2 regions of the Methyloferula stellata AR4 genome follow, and region 2 is predicted to be linked to the other one. Evidence: predicted binding sites of a transcription regulator. Region 2 holds the regulator's gene; the other holds the start of a gene.
What was found. The regulator PhoB, encoded in region 2, activates phosphate uptake and scavenging genes when phosphate is short. The targets are predictions, from matches to a motif close to TGTCATNNANCTGTCAT.

Region 1 (9,481 bases), 460 kb from region 2:
GTCCATCAAAATCGCGGCGTCTTGCATGTCCCGCACCCCGATCATCTTAAACGCATGATCTTTTCAAGATCATGCTTCGGCATAAAGTTTCGACGCATGATCTTATCCGAAAAGTCCGCACCTTTTCGAGATCATGCTCGGCGTAAAGTTCTGACGCATGATCTTAATCCGAAAAGTCTGCAACTTTTCGGGATCATGCTTTGACGTAAAGATGGAAGCCGCCATAGATCGACGAACGGTCCTGCCGCGTGAACGTGCGGCAGCGCGCCGCATCATAGGTCCAATGCGAGAGGATGTCGGCCGGCACGCGGCCGGGTAGAAGTCTCTCATCGGCGGCGGTACGGAAAATGACCCGCGCACCGGGACGCGCGGTGCGCGTGATCTCGCTCCACAGTTCCGTCAGATCGTCGTCCGTCATCCAATCCTGCGCATCGAGCAGGACATAGGCATCAAGCGTATCTTTGCCGCAGCATTGCAAATAATCGATCATGGATGCGTGGCGGACATCAACGCGGTCGCAACGTCCACGCAACGCCTCGAAATGGACGCGTTCGAGGTAAGGCGGGGTTGCCGGATCCGGCTTATTCTCATAGCCACGCGCCAAGGCCTGCCAAGCGAAATAATTCGTCGAAAGGTCGAAGTCGCAGGCCAAGCGGCGCGTCCGCTCGCGCAGAACCGCGACCATGTCGCCATCGCCGTCACGCGCCAAGGCCCTATATTGTGACGGCGGAATCCCCAGCCCGTAAAGCGAGGCAGGGCGCCCGATCAGCCAGCGGATGAAGCTCTTTTCAAAGAGAGGCGCGATCACCTGTTCAAACAATTCGTGCTGTTCGTCGCGCGAGCGCGCCTTCAACAATGCCTTCAGATCGCAGCCGTAGAGGCTCGCCAAGGCATGCGTGACGCCGATGAAATTGCCGAGCAAGCCATAACGATAGAAGTTTTTGGAAAAATGCGCGATGCGCCGCGAGCCCATGATCATCCGGCCGTCCCAATAGGCGCGCGACGCGGCATCGAGATTCGGGCGGATGAACCGGTCGTAGGCTGCGATATTTTCAGGCCGGTCGGCGCGGCCGAAGAAGAGAAAGAAGCTCTCGTAATCCGGCAGATGTTTTGCCGCGCAAAGTTTCAGCCGGTTGAGTGCGATGTGAGCGCCGTTGAGATCAATGGCGGTGATCTTCGCCGGCCCGTCGACGAGATAGCTCAAAACATTGCAGCCGCCTGACGCGATCGTGACGAGATGATCGCTGGGGCGCAACGCCAAGGCCTCCATGTCGACGGCCGGATCTTCCCAAATCTGCGGATAGACCAGCCCTCTGAAGGCGAAAGTGAAAAGACGTTCGAGAACACCCGCCTGCGACAGACTCTTGTTGCGATGGACAGCTGCGCTCAGTCCCGCGGCCGTTGTCCGCCGCATCACATTCACACTGTCGACCAATCGCTTTCCCCTCGTCCAAACAATGCTCCTTCTTATGCGCGTTGCGCATGTCCGCACGTTCCAACTGTCGGAAGACAATCGGAAATGCGTTGAAACGAGCTGTGAAAGCGCATTCGAAACGCAAGAAGGAGCTATCGTGCTCGCTCTAGGGTGTTCGAATGACAGTGAGATGACCAAAGCTGCCGGCTGTCATAAAACCAGTTGGAAATTCTCCAACTACCGCGCAGCGTAATCAGATCTTCGGCAGATGCCCCGCTTTGACGAACAGAGTGCAGCCTGAGACCGAATAAGGCGTATGTTCGCTGCCTGCCGGATCTCTGATCCAAGTGCCTGCCGGATAGTCTCCATGCTCGTCGCTGAAGGTGCCGTCGAGGACGAGGATTTCCTCGCCGGCCGGATGCATATTGCGCTCCAATTGCAGGCCCGGCGCCAGGCGGATGAGATAGGTCGATTCGCCTTCGAAATCGTGGAGAGGCAGCACCGCCATTCCATCGCGGCCCGCGCGCATCCAGTCGCCGGGCTTCGTTTCGATAACGACCCTCGCGACGTCTTTCGGCGAGAACTGCCAAAGCTTTACGAAGAGCAGGCAGCCGTGCTTAGTGAAGGGGCTATGCGAGGTGCCGATCGGATCGCGAAGATAAGTGCCCTCGGGATAGCGTCCGTGCTCGTCCTCGAAAAGCCCATCAACGACGAAGACCTCTTCGCCGCCGCCATGCACATGATGCGGGAAAAAGCTGCCCGGCTCAAAGCGCACAAGCGTGGTCGCGCGCGCGATCTCATCGCCGATCCGGTCGAGCATCAAGCGGTCAACGCCCTTTTGCGGCGAAGCCACCCATTCGGCCTCACCGGGACGAACCACTTCCTTGCGTGAAAAATCCGCGCGAACCTGCATCAGTTTGACCTGCCCCGTACCGAGCCTTTTAGGTGAAGCGGGTTGAGGTTTTAGCCGATCGCGGCGCAGGCTTCCATCTTTTCGGTCGCTCCAGGGTCATTGCGGCCGGAGCGAAGCTCCTCGCAATGGCGGATAGATGATTGAGTCCTGATCTTAAATGACCATGTGGGGACCGAATTCCGCGGCGGGAATCGGCTCGAGGAAGGCGATTGCAAATCCGTCTTCGAAACAGCGCACGGTCAGACCGCGCCGCCCTTTACCTCCGTCAAGGACAATGGGGGCGCCGACCGGCGGCCGGTACGGGCTGCAAAGCGCGAGGCCCGACGTCGAAATATTGATGATTCGTGCCGTTTGCACGGTGCCTTCGGCATCCATGAACTGGCAGGTTGTTTGCTTTGGCACGATGCGCTGCGCCCGTCTTTCCTTGAAGGACGCAAAGTCCAGATCGCTCGCGCCCTGGCCCAAACAGGCTTTGAACCAAGCCAGCTTTTGCGCGATGCGATCTTGATAGGCGTCGCCGACATCGATACGCAATCCCGCCGCCATCAAGCCCGTGATGACCCCATGCAGCTCGCCCAGAAGATCGAGATTGAGGTCAATGCGATCGCCGAGATGGCCTGCCACCTCGCAGGACAGAGCAATCTGATTGGGATCGATCTGCAACGTCCGGCAGGAGTGCAGCTTCCCGTCGGCGAGTGAATAATGTCCGAAAAGCTGGAGCCGCAGAAGCGTGATGCCACCCAGGCTCGGCATGAGCGCGGCCTTGAACTCGGCTGGCGCGGTCACGCCCGGCGCCGGCGCTAGAGCCAAAATACGCACGGGATGTTCGAAACGTTGGATGCCCATAAATTCTTCCTTTGTGCGCAGGCTTGAGATCAAAGGATGTTTTCAGAATGAGGACGAAACGTATGAAGATTCGTTAAAATGCGCGTTAATTGGACAAAAGACCTATGCCGATACGGCAGTACACCAGCAACACGTTGATTTTTAATGAATTACAGAGGCTCAAGACTTGCTGGGAGAAGTTTCCTATAGTTAAGATACCAAGCCCAGTTCCACTCTCAGGCGCGCTCTCGCCCTGACCGGCAGCCAACCGCCCCGGACATACTGATGAAACTCGAATTCGCAGATCTCTCCAAAGACGGCCTGATCCTTTACCCGCGTCCGCTCGCCGATCGCGCCCCGAGCCCGGTGGCAACGGCCGCGACGCCACAAGCCTTTCTCGATCAGGACCGCGATCTCCCCGAGCTTGTCGGCATCGTGCCAAACCTTCGGGATTTTGCCTGCGGCGACGATTACAATGTCGGAGCCTTCGAGATTAAGGCGCAGGGCACGAACACGATCTGCGTGCCGAGCAATCTGCCGCATCTTCTGCCGACCACGGCGCTGATCATCGACGATTTCTATCATCACGCCGGTACGACGGTCGCCGATCAGTGCCAGATCAGCCTGCAATTCTTCCGCACCAATTACGAAGCCGGCGATCATCTTCTCTTCGACCGCATTCATCGTCATGCGACCGAAGGCAAGATGGTGATCTATGTCGTGACCGCGATCGATCCGGCGGAAGGCGCGGACCCGAACGCGCTCGGCACGGAATTCTATTCGGCCTCCGTCATGGGCAAGCGCATCAGCCGCCCGAAGCTCGCGGCATCGGCTGACGATTTCAAAAAGCAATATATCGATCCGGGCGTGGTCGCGGCCCCCGGCGGCGCCATCATCCGCTTCAGCGAAACGACATTGCATGCAGCACCCGATATCACCCATGTCTCGATGATCGGCGGCGGCATCTTCGGCTCGACCGGCAGGAAGGCCTTGCGCCGGTCGCTATTGAACATCATCGCGAGCTATAAGCAGGGCGATGGCGCGGTCTATGGCCGGAGCCGGCCGCCGAACGATCATCGCGAAACGCCGGTTCAAAACATTGAGGAAAGGCGCGAGGATTATCGCGCCGCCGCCCTCCGCGTCATGGCCGAGAGCATGGCGTCGGATGCGGTGGGATAGAACAGCGAAACGGCCCGATCAAAAGAGTATCGAGCGCCACCTGCCCGGTTGCTTCAAAACCGATTGCCGGACCTATGCCTGCCATGTCGTGATTAACGCTCGTTATCCTTACCCGCCATCATGCGCCGGCACAAATCATCGGCGTCCCTAGAGCCTTGCTTCCTTGACGTGTATCAATGGGCTTGGACAGGTGTGCGATAAGAAGTGGGAAGAAGGAGAAAGTCCGAGATGTTCCAGCGCATTTTGATCGCCACGGATGGTTCCTCATTTGCCGCTGGTGCGGCAGCGCTGGCCGTGAAACTCGCCTCATCATTAGGGGCCGAACTTGTCGCGCTAACGGTCGAGATGGAATTCCCTGCCTATCTGTTCTCTGAAGTCGAGGTCCGCCATGCGGAACAAGCGCTTCAGAAACGTTCGGGTGAGATCCTGACAGAAGTCACCGAGATGGCTCGGCAAGCCAATGTTCCCTGCAAGACCCAAAGCATTGCCCATGAAGCGCCGTTTCGAGCCATACTGGACGCCGCTGCGGCGGAGGGATGCGATATTATCGTGATGGGGTCGCACGGCCGCGGCGGGCTCGCATCTCTTGTCTTGGGAAGCGTGACACAAAAGGTATTGGCGAATACCAGCTTGCCGGTTCTTGTGTCGCGTTGAGCAGCTATAATGGCTCATTAAGCATGGAGCCAGCCCACTTGAATTGGACGCTCATCGCGGTTGCTTGATTACAATTAAGATGCATGGAGCGCCACCGCACGATTTTTTTAAAGGACACGAGCACAGGTACTTCGAGCTGCCCCCTTTGCCGGATCTCCCGAGCCAAATCTCAACAATGAGCGCGCGATGAATCAAATGGACGAGTCAGCTGCGCTTACCATTCCGGCCGTCTCGGGCTTATCCGCCAGCGAAGCCATCTTGCGGCTGCAGCATGACGGTCCCAATAGTCTGCCTCAAGAAAAAAGCCGCGACTTGGCGCGCATCGTTCTCGATGTCATTCGCGAACCCATGCTGCAGCTTCTCCTCGCCGCGGGCGTGATCTATCTGGTGCTCGGCGATCTTGCTGAAGCCTTGATCCTGCTTGCTTTCGCAGTCCTTAATGTTGTCCTTGTCGTCGTTCAGGAAAGCCGGACGGAAAAGGCGCTCGCCGCCCTCAAGGATCTCTCGGCGCCACGCGCCCTTGTGCTGCGCGACGGTCGGCGCCAACGCGTTTCAGCCCATGATTTGGTTATCGGCGATATCGTCATCGTCTCGGAAGGGGATCGTGTCCCGGCCGACGCCGCGCTCATCGAGGCTGTCAATCTCGAAGTGGATGAATCGCTTCTTACCGGGGAATCCATTCCGGTTCGAAAAATCGCAGGCATGGGGACGGCGGAGGATGCGCGGCCAGGCGGAAATGACAGCCGCAATATATGGTCTGGCAGCCTGGTCGTTCGTGGCGAAGGCACGGCGCATGTCGTGGCGACTGGTCCGCGTACGGAAATGGGACGGATCGGCCGATCGCTCGCCACGCTCGAGACTGCCGCCTCGCCGCTTCACGAACAGACCGGCAGACTGGTCCGCCTGTTCGCCGCGGCCGGCCTAGGCAGCGCCATCCTGCTCACCGTCGTTTACGGGATTCTGCATGGCACCTGGGTGAAGGCCGTTCTCGCCGGGATCACCCTTGCGATGGCGACGCTTCCTGAAGAATTTCCGCTCGTTTTGACTATTTTCCTCATCATGGGTGCTTGGCGAATTGCCAAGAGCCACGTATTGGCGCGGCGATCGGCGGCGGTCGAGGCGCTTGGGGCGGCAACGGTTCTATGCGCCGACAAGACTGGAACGCTTACGCAGAATCGAATGAGCGTTGCAAAGCTTGTGAGCGGCAACGAGCATTTCTCGGTTACCGGCACCTCGGTCGCCGAACTCCCTGAACGCTTTCATCGTCTGGTCGAGTTCGCCATCCTTGCGAGCCGGCCCGATCCGTTCGATCCGATGGAGCGGGCCTTTCACGATCTAGGTCAGCACTATCTCGCCCATACGGAACATCTGCACTCAGACTTTGCCCTCGTCCGTGATTATGCTTTCTCACACGATCTGCTTGCGATGTCCCAGGTGTGGAAAGCCGCCGGCGGAGGAGACTATATCATAGCCGCCAAGGGCGCTCCCGAGGCGGTCGCCGACCTGTGCCATGTGAGTGGCGACACGCTCGATAAGATCCGGCAGGACATCGCCGCTTTGGCCGCCGGAGGCTTGCGCGTGCTTGCGATCGCCGAAGCGCAGTTCTCTGGCTCCGCCTGGCCGGCAGAGCAGCACGGCTTCGATTTTACTTTCGTCGGATTGGTCGGCCTAGCCGATCCGCTGAGGCCTGGCGTCCCCGACGCCGTGGCCGCCTGCGCCGCCGCAGGCATTCGAGTCGTGATGATCACGGGAGACCATCCGACCACAGCATGTGCGATCGCTCATCAGGCAGGCATTGCAACCGGCAATGTCATCACGGGACAGGAGCTTGCCGAACTCGCCGATGAACCTTTACGCAGGAGCCTCGAAAACACGTCCGTCTTTGCACGCATCATGCCTGAACAGAAGCTTCGTCTCGTCCAGGCCTTCGTCGCCAATGGCGATGTGGTCGTGATGACGGGGGATGGCGTGAACGATGCGCCATCGCTGAAAGCCGCTCATATCGGTGTCGCAATGGGTGGCCGCGGCACGGATGTCGCCCGCGAAGCGGCCGCCTTGGTCCTGCTCGACGATGATTTCACCAACTTGGTCACTGCTATCCGCCTAGGCCGAAGGATCGATGACAATCTCCGGAAGGCGTTTGGCTATATCCTCGCCGTTCACGTGCCGATCGCCGGCATGTCGCTCCTGCCGGTGCTTTTCGGCCTGCCTCTCTTATTGGGGCCGATCCACGTGGTTTTTCTTGAGCTCATCATCGACCCAGTCTCCTCGATCGTGTTCGAGGCAGAGCCCGAAGAGAAAGATGTCATGGCGCGCCCGCCAAGAAATCCCAAAGAGCCGCTGTTCGACCGCTCTCTGCTATTTCGCGGCCTGTTACAGGGTGGCGTGGTGCTCGCCGCGGCGCTCGCTGTCTTCCTGATTGGAATCCGCGATCTCCACGGCGATCAGGTCGCGCGTGCCATGGCCTTTGTCACTTTGGTGCTGGGAAACCTCGGTCTTGTCATGACCAACCGCTCGGCCAGCAGAAGCGTCTTTCTTACGGCGTTTCGACCGAACAAGCCGCTTGCTTTCGTTGTCTGCATAACCTTGCTGGCACTTGTTCTTTCCTTATCTATTCCGCAACTGCGTGAGATTTTCGCTTTCGCGCCGCTGAGCATCACCCATCTTGCCGAAGCGACGGGCGCGGCCGTTGCCAGCGTGATCGTCATCGATGTATTTCAACTGGTCATGAGCTGGATACGGGCACGTGCGTGGATGCTCACGCGCAAACCGGCGTCGCTCTGATTTATGGGTGCAGCACCGGACAGGCAGCTTATTTGAAACCAATCGCGATCGCCACGACCCAGGCCGCCGCGATCGAGAGAATAAGACCAGGCACAAGGCGCAGAACGAAGCCGCGAGATCCGGCGCTGATCGCTACGACGATCTTCATCAGCGCATTGCTGCTCATGGCGGCTAAGATCGGCAAGATGGCGGCCTCGGGGCCAAGTTGCCCCGAGGCGACCAGCGACGCGACGGAGATCGCGGCGGAATGGGTATCGACCAGGCCCGAAACGGCCGCACCTATGACGATTCCGGCTTCGCCGAACCAGGTTTTCAAATAGGCGGTTGCAACCAGCATCACGGCCAATGTTGCCGCAAGCCCAAGGGCGGCGGCGGCGCTAAAGGCACGGCCCCCGCCCTCGGCGGTCGGAACCTCGCTCGATCGCAGCGAACGCAAGGTAAAGGCAAGCGCATAAAGTGCAGCGGCTAAGCCGCCTGCAATCAGCGCCGGGGCCATGACGCGCAGCACCGGCGTACTCGTGGCCAAGAGCAACAGGATCATTTGCACGAAGGTCGCGACCGTCGAAAGAGCCGCGCCGGCAACCGCCGCTGCCATCACTGCTATTTCCTTTGCCGCGCGGTTGGCCATCGCGCCGATTGTGGCCGTGCTAGAGACAAAGCCGGACGCGAGACCCGCAATCGGCAACCCGTACCTCGCTCCAAAGGCACGAATCGCGATGTGACCGCCAGCGCCGATCGCCGTCACCAAGACAACAAGTAACCACAAGCTATGCGGGTTCAGCGAATTGAGCGGCCCCATATAGCTATCGGGCAGTTGCGGCCAAATCACGAGCGTAACGACGGCGAAAATGAATCCGTCGTTCATCTCATTATCCGTCAATACGCCCCTTACGAATTGATGGAGCGGCGCTTTCGCGGCAAACACGACGGCGACCGTGACTCCCAGCGCCGATGCCAGCGGCGGATCCGACATGGCAAGGCCGCCAAGAAGAGGCGTGGCCAAAAGGCCGATGGCCGTGGTCAATCCCGGGTCGCCGCGATCTTCGCGCCCGTAGGACAAAGCTGCCAATATCGCAACGGCGCCCGTGACGATGGCGAGAAGCCATGTGCCTCCGACATGCACGGCGACAGCGCCCAACAAGGCAGTGAGCCCAAAGGTCCGAATCCCCGCCGGACGCCGATGCGGTCCCTCGCCTTTGCTGCGCTCGCGTTCCAGCCCGATGAGTAGGCCGATAGCCAGAGCGATCAAAAGTCTAAACCAAGGCGACGCGAGCATAATGCACCCCACTGAAAGCAACATGCCCAAACTGAAGGCGGCGGCGCGCGACTCTTACTGCGGATGACACCTTACCTGTTTTGATACCAATCAAGCGGCTCATATTGCGCGCGGCCTTGGCAGGGGCGAGCCGAGGTTCGTATATATGCCAGCGTGCCCATATGGAGGTCGATGCGTTGCGTGATCCTCACCACACGAACCGCCATGGAGGCTCATGAAGCGCGATCCTCAACTGGGCCGTTTCCTGCGTTCGCTGCCCCACTGGGTTCGTCGCTCATATCTTTGGTTGATCCACCCGCGGGCAAAATGGCTGCGCATCCTCCTTGGATGCGCGTTCATCGCAGGAGGCCTGTTCGGCTTTCTCCCGCTTCTCGGTTTTTGGATGCTGCCGCTTGGCGCTTTGCTGATTGGCAGGGACATCCCGCCGGTCCGGCGT
Region 2 (9,481 bases):
GCCGCCAACGCGGATTGGGCCAATGCGCCCGGCTTCTACCAGATCCTCACGGATCAGCCCGGCGCGGCCTCTTGGCCGATCACGGCTGCGACCTTCATCCTGATGCAAAAGAAGCCGCAGGACCTCGCCGCCGCCACTGAAGCGCTCAAGTTCTTCAGTTGGGCCTATGCGAAGGGCGACAAGATGGCTGAAGAGCTTGACTACATCCCGCTTCCCGACAATGTCGTCGCTCTGGTGAAAAAGACCTGGGCGGCCGACCTCAAGGGCAGCGACGGCAAGCCCTTGCTGAATTAATAAGGTCTTGAAAGCGGCAAGCCGCGGACATGCGTCTCCGCGGCTTGCTTCTCTGAGGACGATGTGGACCCTTAATTTGATATCCTGCCGTTCCTTCGTTCTTCTCTGATATACGGACCGTAGTTTGGCTGACCTCACCATCGACACCTATACGATGCAGCTCGACAAAGAGCATAAGCGTGCTCGGGTTTTCACCCGATTCCGGCTGAGCGATGGGCTTTTCCGGCGTTGCACATTTTCTGCGGTCATGCTCGTCTTGGCCCTTCTCGGCGGCGTCATGATTGCGCTGGCCTATGGTTCGCTTCCTGCGTTCCAGGCCTTCGGCTTTGGTTTTTTCGTCACCGAGGTTTGGAACCCGGTCACCGATAAATTCGGCGCGCTGGCCCCGATCTACGGTACCGTTGTCACATCACTTATCGCCATGCTCATTGCCGTCCCTGTCGGCATCGGAAGCGCGATTTTCCTGACCGAACTTTGCCCGCAATCGCTGCGGCGGCCGATCGGCGTTGCGATCGAACTACTCGCTGCGATTCCCTCGATCATTTACGGCCTCTGGGGCCTTTTCATTCTTGCGCCCTTCCTGCAGCAGTATGTCCAGCCAGCCCTCATTTCGCTTTTCGGCAACATCCCGATCCTGTCGACGCTTTTCGCCGGGCCGCCTTATGGAATCGGCATTCTGACGGCCGGCTTCGTTCTGGCCATTATGGTGCTTCCGTTCATCACCTCGATCTCGCGCGATGTTTTCGAGACGGTGCCGCCGGTCTTGAAAGAGGCGGGCTATGGCCTCGGCTGCACCACCTGGGAAGTCTCGCGGAACGTGGTGCTGCCTTACACGGGCGTTGGCGTGATCGGCGGGATCATGCTCGGTCTTGGGCGCGCGCTCGGCGAAACCATGGCGGTCACTTTCGTTATCGGCAATGCGCATCGAATCTCCGGATCCATACTGGCCCCCGGAACGACGATCTCGGCGTCGATCGCCAATGAATTCACCGAGGCCGTCGGCGACCTTTACACGTCGGCTTTGATCGAACTTGGCTTCATTCTGTTCATCATTACCTTCATCGTCTTGGCGATCTCGCGGTTCTTGCTCTTGCGCATCGAACAGAAAAAGGGCGTTTGAACCATGTCCCGTTACGCGCAGCGCCGGCGTCTCAATTTCTTCTCGATCGGCCTTTGCTATGCAGCGGCGGCCTTCGGGCTTGGTTTTCTATTGCTGATCCTCATCGCCCTTGTCGGGAAGGGCGTGCGAGGCTTCTCGCTCGATCTCTTCACGCAGATGACCCCGCCACCCGGAAGCAAGGGCGGTCTCCTCAATGCCATTTATGGCAGTCTCATCATGACCTTCCTCGGTGTCGCCATAGGGACGCCGTTGGGCATGCTGGCCGGCACCTACATGGCCGAATATGGCCGCGGCACGAAACTGACCTTTATCGTGCGCTTCATCAACGACATCCTGCTCAGCGCGCCTTCGATCGTCATTGGCCTTTTCGTTTACGAGATCATGGTCTCGAAAATGGGCCATTTCTCCGGCATCGCCGGCGCCGTCGCCCTTGCGATCATCGTGATACCGGTCGTCGTGCGGACAACCGAAGACATGCTGCTGCTCGTCCCCGCGCAGATGCGGGAGGCGGCGACGGCGCTTGGCCTGCCGCGTTTTCATGTGATCACCAAGATCGCCTATAAGGCCGCGAGCGCCGGCCTCGTGACCGGTATCCTCCTGGCGATCGCCCGCGCCAGCGGCGAGACGGCGCCCTTGCTTTTCACGGCGCTGAACAATCAATTCTTCAGCTCCAACCTCAACGCGCCCATGGCCAGCCTGCCGGTCATTATTTTCCAGTTTGCGTTGAGCCCCTATGCGGACTGGCAGCAACTGGCCTGGTCAGGCGCGCTGATTGTCACCGCCGCTGTTCTTTGTCTTTCCATCGCAGCGCGCGTGCTCGCCCGCAAGGGGGTGGGCGGATGAATGACGGAATGAAAATGCTCGGGTCCTTTAACGCGTCTCATGCGTCGGTCTTATCGCCCTCTGCGCCTGTCTCAGCTTGGAAAGTGACTTCGGCATGAATGATACTCGCACCCGGCAAACGCGCGGGATTTCGTCCGGGGGCGCGCCGCGCGTCCTTGTGGTCGAGGATGAGGCAGCGCTCGGTCTGCTTCTCACCTATAATCTCGAAGCCCAGGGTTTCGACGTCGAATGCGTCGAACGTGGCGACGACGCGGAACTGCGCCTGAGCGAAGCGCCGCCCGATCTCGTCATCCTCGACTGGATGCTGCCGGGCGTTTCGGGGCTCGAAATCTGCCGCCGCCTGCGCGCGCGGGAAAGCACGAGATCGCTGCCGGTCATTATGCTGACCGCACGCGGCGAAGAGGGCGAACGCGTGCGCGGCCTCTCCGTCGGGGCGGATGACTATGTGGTAAAGCCCTTTTCTGTGCCGGAGCTTTTGGCGCGGGTGCGCGCCTTGTTGCGACGGGTGCATCCGGCGCGGATCGCGCCTTTGCTTTCGATCGGCGATTTGGAGCTTGATCGCGGCACGTGGCGGGTGCGCCGCGGCGGCCGCTCGCTTCACATCGGCCCGACGGAATTTCGCCTTCTCGAATGTCTCATGGAGCGGCCTGGGCAGATTTTCTCGCGGGCACAATTGCTCGACAGTGTCTGGGGCCACGCGGCCGAAATCGACGAGCGAACCGTCGATGTTCATGTCGGACGGTTGCGCAAGGCTCTGTCACAGCCGGATGAGGAAGATCCGATCCGTACCGTCCGCGGCGCGGGCTATGGTTTCGATGAAACCTTCGGCAAGGTGAGGAATTAGATTTTTGTAGCTAAAGCGTTCATGATGAGGGGCGGCCCGCGAGTCCTCGAAACGCGCGGCGCCCTGACAGCAGTCACTTCGGATATTGGTCGAGTATATCGGACGACATGACCTTTACGATCATCATGCTCGCAGTCGCGGGGCTTCTGCTCTTCCTCCAATATTTGACGGCCTTTCTGGCCTGGCTGCGTTGTCGTCCGTCGCGCGGCCGGCGCGACGCTCTGGCCTTGGAGAAGGTGGACACGTTTCCAGCGATCAGCCTGGTCCGGCCGCTGTGCGGGCTCGAGAGTTTTTCGGGCGACACGCTGCGCAGTTCTTTCACGTTGAGCTATCCGTCCTACGAACTGCTTTTTTGCGTCGCCGATCCATCGGATCCGATCATCCCTTGGGTGAGAGCGGCCATGCGCACCTATCCCGAGGTGCCGAGCCAGCTCATCATCGGCGACGAGAAGATCAGCATCAATCCAAAGCTGAACAATATGGTGCGCGGCTGGCAGACGGCACGCTTCGACCGGATCGCCTTTATCGACAGCAATGTCCTTCTCGCCCCCGACTTTTTGCAGAGCCTGATTCATGCGCTGCGCGACGATACAGGCGTCGTCTCGGCGCCGCCGATCGGGCTTTCGCCGCGCGGGTTCTGGGCGCATCTCGAATGCGCCTTCCTCAATACCTATGAGGCGCGCTGGCAATATGCGGCGGATGCTTTTGCGATGGGCTTCGCGCAAGGCAAGACCCTGTTTTTCCGCCGCTCCGAATTGGAGAGCGGCTTCATGGAGCTCGCGGATGAACCGGCCGAAGACGCGGCCTCGACCAAAATGGTGCGCCGGCGGGGCCTGAAGGCACGCCTTGCCATGCCTTCGTCGCAGCCACTCGGCGAAAGAAGCGTCAAGGATGTGTGGTCGCGGCAATTGCGCTGGGCGCGGTTGCGGCGCGTGACGTTCCCGATGGAGTTCGTCCCGGAAATTCTGACCGGAGCTGCGGTGCCGCTTCTGGCTTTGGCGCTTGCGGCCTATACGGCGGGTTTTTCGGTACCGCTCGCCGTTCTTCTCTATATTTTGGCGTGGTACGCGCCCGAGATCATCTTGGCGAAGCTCTGTCGCTGGCCGATCAACCCTTCTCTCGCGTTGGCGCTTCCTTTGCGCGACGGCATGATTCCGGCGCTATGGGTCGCGGCTTGGATGGGCCGCAACTTTACGTGGCGCGGCAATGGAATCGAGGTCGATGCGGCGAGCCCGCGCGGGTTTCGGCCGCGCGCCGCGACTTCGACAAAGCTCGTCTGGAAGCGGGTTCGGACGTCCTGGGATCGCGCCTTTCCGCGCTGAATCGCAACTTCAAGCGCGTTGCTCAAGCCTTTGTTTCAAAGACTATTTTTTCCGAAAAGTCGGGCCCACTTTCCCGGATGATGCTTTAATTCAAGCCGCACAGCATTTGGCTTGACGCATTGCTGTGTCGGAAAGCTCCTTGGATGCGCGGATCAAGTTCGCGCATGACGCCTTCTGACAATTCTATCGGAAGATCCGATGTTCTAGCGTTCTTTCTGTGCGTGCCAGCGGCCACCGCATTGCTGCGTCGGAACCGACCAGGCGCCCTGGCCGGATGCGCCTCTCAAGCGTCCTGAGACATGCGCAACGTCCGTTCCGCGATGGAAGGCGAAAGAGACGACACCATCCCCGCCGACGCGGCCAAAGGGCTGAACCGCGCTGTCGCTCGTAGCGACAATGAGACCATCGGACACGGTCACAGAGCCGCTCGCCGTCCTTTGGCAGTCGCCCACGTCCGTCGTGGCGTCGATCCGATAGGTGCCATCATAATTGGTCGCCGCAAAAGCAGGCAGGCTCACTGCGGCCACGAGCGTCAAAGCGAGGCCAACGTGTAAAAAACGCGAAGATTTCATCATCGGAACGGCTTGGACCAGGACGTGAAGGGGACGAAAAGCGCGAATTGGCTTTCCACCGGTAGCATATGCCGCAAAAGCCCTGTGCGATGCAACAGGCGTCATGACGCGCCTGGGAGAAAGTCGGGGCCTGGCGCTAAACTCTTGCAGTCCTGGACTTTTCCATCGAGGCTTCTGCGGGCCAGACGGCGAGGGCACTCTCGAAGGTGTCATTTGCGGGTCATTCCGAATTGGATAATCTCTATGAGATTAAGGCTCAATCTGGCCGCCGCATCAGACGGTCGCACAAGCGACGCATCCCATTCTGTCGAACGTTTCGTTCGGCATATCGTTTTTAACAGAACAAACTCGGCACCGCCGGAAAAGGCGGGCTTGTAAGCACCAACCAGGGGTGAGGAAACATTATGGCGCAAGCAAAAACTGCGATTACGATCGTATTGGGCGGCCTGCTGCTGGCTTCGACCGGTGCTCTGCCGGCAGCCGCGCAAAAGCCGGCGGCGGAGGCACCCGCGCAAGATGCCACGATGAACAAGCTTCAAGACTTCAAGTCGACCGGCGCGCGCACCATTCCCTCCGTACCTCAAGGCGGCGAAAAGGCGGCGGCGATTAAGAAGACTTTGGAGACCATCAAGCTCCCGCCGGGATTCAAGATCAGCCTCTATGCGCTCGTGCCGGATGCGCGCATGATCGCGGTCGGGCCGCAGGGCGTCGTCACGTTCGTCTCGACCCGCAAGACGAAGATCTACAGTTTGACCGATCGCGGCCACGTGGGCGCTGCCGAGGACGTGCGCGAGTTCGCGCCGACGATCGAGTTCAACAATCCGAACGGGATCTGCTTTTCGAAGGACGGGTTCCTGTTCACGGTCGAACAGAACCGGGTGCTGAACTTCCCGGCTGCGGAATTCTTCTACGAGAATCCGGATGTCGCGGTTTCGGAAGTGGTCAAGCAGGGAGCGCTGATCCCGGCGAGCGAAGAGAGCTTCAACCATTCGGCGCGCGTCTGCCGCGTCGGGCCGGACAACAAGCTCTACATCACGATCGGTCAGCCTTATAATGTCTACGCGCCCGCCAAATACGATCTCTATTATAAGTTCGGCATGGGCGGCATCATCAGGATGGACCGTGACGGCTCCAACCGCGAGGTTTTCGCGCATGGCATCCGCAACTCGGTCGGCATGGATTTCGCCGCCGACAAGACATTGTGGTTCACCGACAATCAGGTGGACGGCATGGGCGACGATCAGCCGCCGGGCGAACTCAATCACGCGACGAAGCCCGGCGAGAATTTCGGCTTCCCCTGGTATGGCGGTGGTCATACCAGGACCGCCGAATATAAGGACCAGACCCCGCCGGCGGATGTCGTGTTTCCGGTCGTCGAGGAGGCCGCTCACGCCGCCGATCTCGGCATGATGATCTATACGGGCAAGATGTTCCCGAAGGAATATCAAGGCGCGATCTTCTCCGCGCAACATGGCTCCTGGAACCGCACGGTGCCCGTGGGCGCCCGCGTCATGGTGACGAAGATCGACGCCGAGGGGAAGGCGCCGGACGGCTCGAAGCCCTTCGCGGAAGGCTGGCTCGACGAGGACGGCGAATATACCGGCCGCCCTGTTGACGTGGAGCAGATGCGCGACGGCTCGCTGCTCGTCTCGGACGATCTCGCCGGCGCGGTCTATCGCATCACCTATGAAGGCAAGAAGTAGGTCGACCTGCCAAGAGGCATGCGGTGCTTAAGATAAAATTCGCTGCGATAGCCGCCGTTCTGAGTTTGACCGGAACGGCGGTCTATGCCGATGGGTCTGCCGCGAATGGCGCGCAGAAGATCAAAACATTTGGCTGCATCACGTGTCACGGCCGCGATGGCGTTTCCAAACTAGCGGAAGCTCCGAACCTTGCCGGCCAAGTGCAAATCTATCTCACCTCGGCGCTCCAGGCCTACCGCACGGGCGGCCGCAAGAATGAGATGATGAATACGGTCGCGGAAAAGCTGACCGATTCCGATATTGCCGATTTGGCCACCTATTATTCGAGCATCGCGGTCAGCGTCGCGCCGCCGCCGAGACCGTAGTTTGCGCTAGCGCGGCGTCGAAAGACCGTCATTGCGAGCGAAGCAAAGCAATCCAGGACTCAAGCGGTGGCGTGGATTGCTTCGGAGCCATAGCCCGGCCTTCAGCCGGGCGCTTTTTATTTTCGACGGGCGTGCAAAGCACGCCCTATGGCTCCCGTAATGACGGCTCATTGAGCGAATCCTGGCCTATAGAAACTGGCTCAACCCAGGGATGGCTGACACGATCTGACCGATCCGTTCGTCGCCGGCCTTTTCGCGCGCAAAGGAGAAGACTTCCTTGCCGATCGCCTGCATCTCGCTCATGCCGAGCCCGATGCCCGTTAATTGACCGGCCAACCCCATCAGCCCGCCACCGATCGCGCCCATGAGCCCGCCCAGAAGCCCATCGCCATGCTCGGCCGCCGCGGCTGCGGCTTGCGGCGCGCCGGGAAGATCGGCCAATAAAGCGTCGACTTCGGCGGAGGGTCCATCCTTTTTCAAAAAGGCGAAGATCATGCCGATGGCGGTTTCCGCCTTGTCCGGCGCAATGCCTGCGGCCGTCGCGACGCGTTGGATGAGTTCTTCCATGCAGGCTCCTTGAGTGCCGGTTGTATTCACGTGCCGCCGGTTGCCGGCCCATCGCCATTTGGTCTTCGCTGCTTCATATATGATGAATGTTGCAGGACCGCTTAGAGCGGGATGGGCAAAATTTCGTGCAGGACGTATCCATGGCCGATGATCCAAATCAAATGCCGGGACGCATTTTCCTCGGCAAAAGCGATAAGCCCGAATATCTTACCCTTTCGAAAGGCAATCGCCATGGCCTGATTACGGGTGCGACCGGCACCGGCAAAACGGTGACCTTGCAATTGCTGGCCGAGGGATTTGCCAAGGCCGGCACGGCGGTCTTCGCAGCCGACATCAAGGGCGACCTCTCCGGCATTGCCATGCCGGGCGATTCGAAACCTGCCTTCGTGAAACGCGCGGCGGATCTTGGCACCGCTTACGTGCCCGACGATTTCACGACCGTGTTTTGGGATCTTTTCGGCGAGCAAGGCCATCCGATCCGGGCGACGATCTCGGATATGGGGCCGCTGCTGCTCGCGCGTCTTCTCGAACTCAACGAGATCCAGGAAGGCGTTCTCAATATTGCTTTTAAGCTTGCCGACCAGCAAGGCCTGCTGCTGCTCGATCTGAAGGATCTGCGCGCCTTGATGCAGCATCTGGCCGAGGACGCAGCAAGCCTGACCACCCAATATGGTAACATGGCACCTTCTAGCATAGGCGCGATCCAGCGCCAGTTGCTGGTGCTCGAAAACCAGGGCGCGACCGCGTTTTTCGGCGAGCCGGCGCTCGATATCCACGATTTCCTGCGAAAAGATCGCGACGGGCGCGGCATCGTCAATGTGCTCGCAGCCGACAAACTCATGCGCTCGCCGCGCCTCTATGCGACCTTCCTGCTGTGGATGCTCTCCGAACTCTTCGAGCAATTGCCGGAGGTCGGCGATCTCGACCAGCCGAAGCTCGTCTTCTTCTTCGACGAAGCGCATCTCTTGTTCGATAGCGCACCGAAGGCGCTTCTGACCGCGATCGAGCAGGTGGTGCGGCTCATCCGGTCGAAGGGCGTCGGCGTCTATTTTGTAACCCAGAATCCGCTCGATGTACCCGAGACGGTGCTAGGCCAACTCGGCAATCGCGTTCAGCACGCGTTGCGGGCGTTCACGCCGCGCGATCAACGCGCCGTCAAGGCGGCGGCCGATACGTTCCGGCAGAACCCTGGCTTCGATACGGCAACAGCGATCATGCAATTGGGCGTCGGCGAGGCCTTGGTTTCCATGCTCGATGAAAAAGGCACGCCGGAAATGGTCGCCCGGACCTTGATCGCGCCGCCCTCCGCGCGGGTCGGGCCCATCACGCCGGAAGAGCGTCAGGAGATCATCAAGCGCAGCGGTCTTTTGGGAAAATACGAAACCGCGATCGATCGCGAGTCCGCTTTCGAAGTCTTGCAGGCGCGGGGCGAAGGGCGGATGGGTCAGGCGGGCGCGCCGCAGTCCGGTTCGCCGGGACCTAATGCCGGCGCTCCCTCGCAAGGCGGGGGGCTGACGATCGTTTGGGGATGGCTCGCCAAAATATTTACCGGCGGCGGGACCGGCAAGCGTCAAAAAATGTCGCCAGCCGAATTGGCCATGCGCTCTGCCGTGCAATCGGCGGCGCGCTCGGCCGGAACCCAGATCGCGCATGCGATCCTGCGCGGCATTTTGGGCAGCATGTCGTCGCGCTAAATGCGCGCTGATCGAAAGCTCACTCGACCGTGAGCCCCGACTCCGAGCTGAGTTCGCGCAGGACCTTCGGCGTCAAAGTTCCATGCGCCGGCAAGTTGTGATCGCGCTCGAATTGTTCGAGCGCCTGACGCGTCGCGGGCCGCATCACGCCGTCCGG

Region 1: the regulator PhoB is predicted to act here: its motif matches at 1,594-1,610, upstream of A3OQ_RS0108800 (BtaA family protein).

What each region holds. Positions count from the first base shown of each region.
Region 1 covers NZ_ARWA01000001.1:1,785,847-1,795,327, reverse strand. Annotated here, with positions in the region: gene A3OQ_RS0108805 (class I SAM-dependent methyltransferase) at 1-45, opposite strand, end outside; gene A3OQ_RS0108800 (BtaA family protein) at 194-1,435, opposite strand; gene A3OQ_RS0108790 (cupin domain-containing protein) at 1,668-2,327, opposite strand; gene A3OQ_RS0108785 (PilZ domain-containing protein) at 2,481-3,173, opposite strand; gene A3OQ_RS0108780 (hypothetical protein) at 3,438-4,331, shown strand; gene A3OQ_RS0108775 (universal stress protein) at 4,560-4,985, shown strand; gene A3OQ_RS0108770 (cation-translocating P-type ATPase) at 5,172-7,769, shown strand; gene A3OQ_RS0108765 (MgtC/SapB family protein) at 7,798-9,045, opposite strand; gene A3OQ_RS24035 (hypothetical protein) at 9,260-9,481, shown strand, end outside.
Region 2 covers NZ_ARWA01000001.1:2,249,460-2,258,940, forward strand. Annotated here, with positions in the region: gene pstS (phosphate ABC transporter substrate-binding protein PstS) at 1-294, shown strand, start outside; gene pstC (phosphate ABC transporter permease subunit PstC) at 419-1,414, shown strand; gene pstA (phosphate ABC transporter permease PstA) at 1,418-2,257, shown strand; gene phoB (phosphate regulon transcriptional regulator PhoB) at 2,352-3,101, shown strand; gene A3OQ_RS0111010 (ceramide glucosyltransferase) at 3,209-4,423, shown strand; gene A3OQ_RS0111015 (hypothetical protein) at 4,627-4,998, opposite strand; gene A3OQ_RS0111020 (PQQ-dependent sugar dehydrogenase) at 5,400-6,698, shown strand; gene A3OQ_RS0111025 (c-type cytochrome) at 6,722-7,063, shown strand; gene A3OQ_RS0111030 (DUF2267 domain-containing protein) at 7,250-7,630, opposite strand; gene A3OQ_RS0111035 (helicase HerA-like domain-containing protein) at 7,771-9,324, shown strand; gene A3OQ_RS0111040 (peptidoglycan-binding domain-containing protein) at 9,344-9,481, opposite strand, start outside.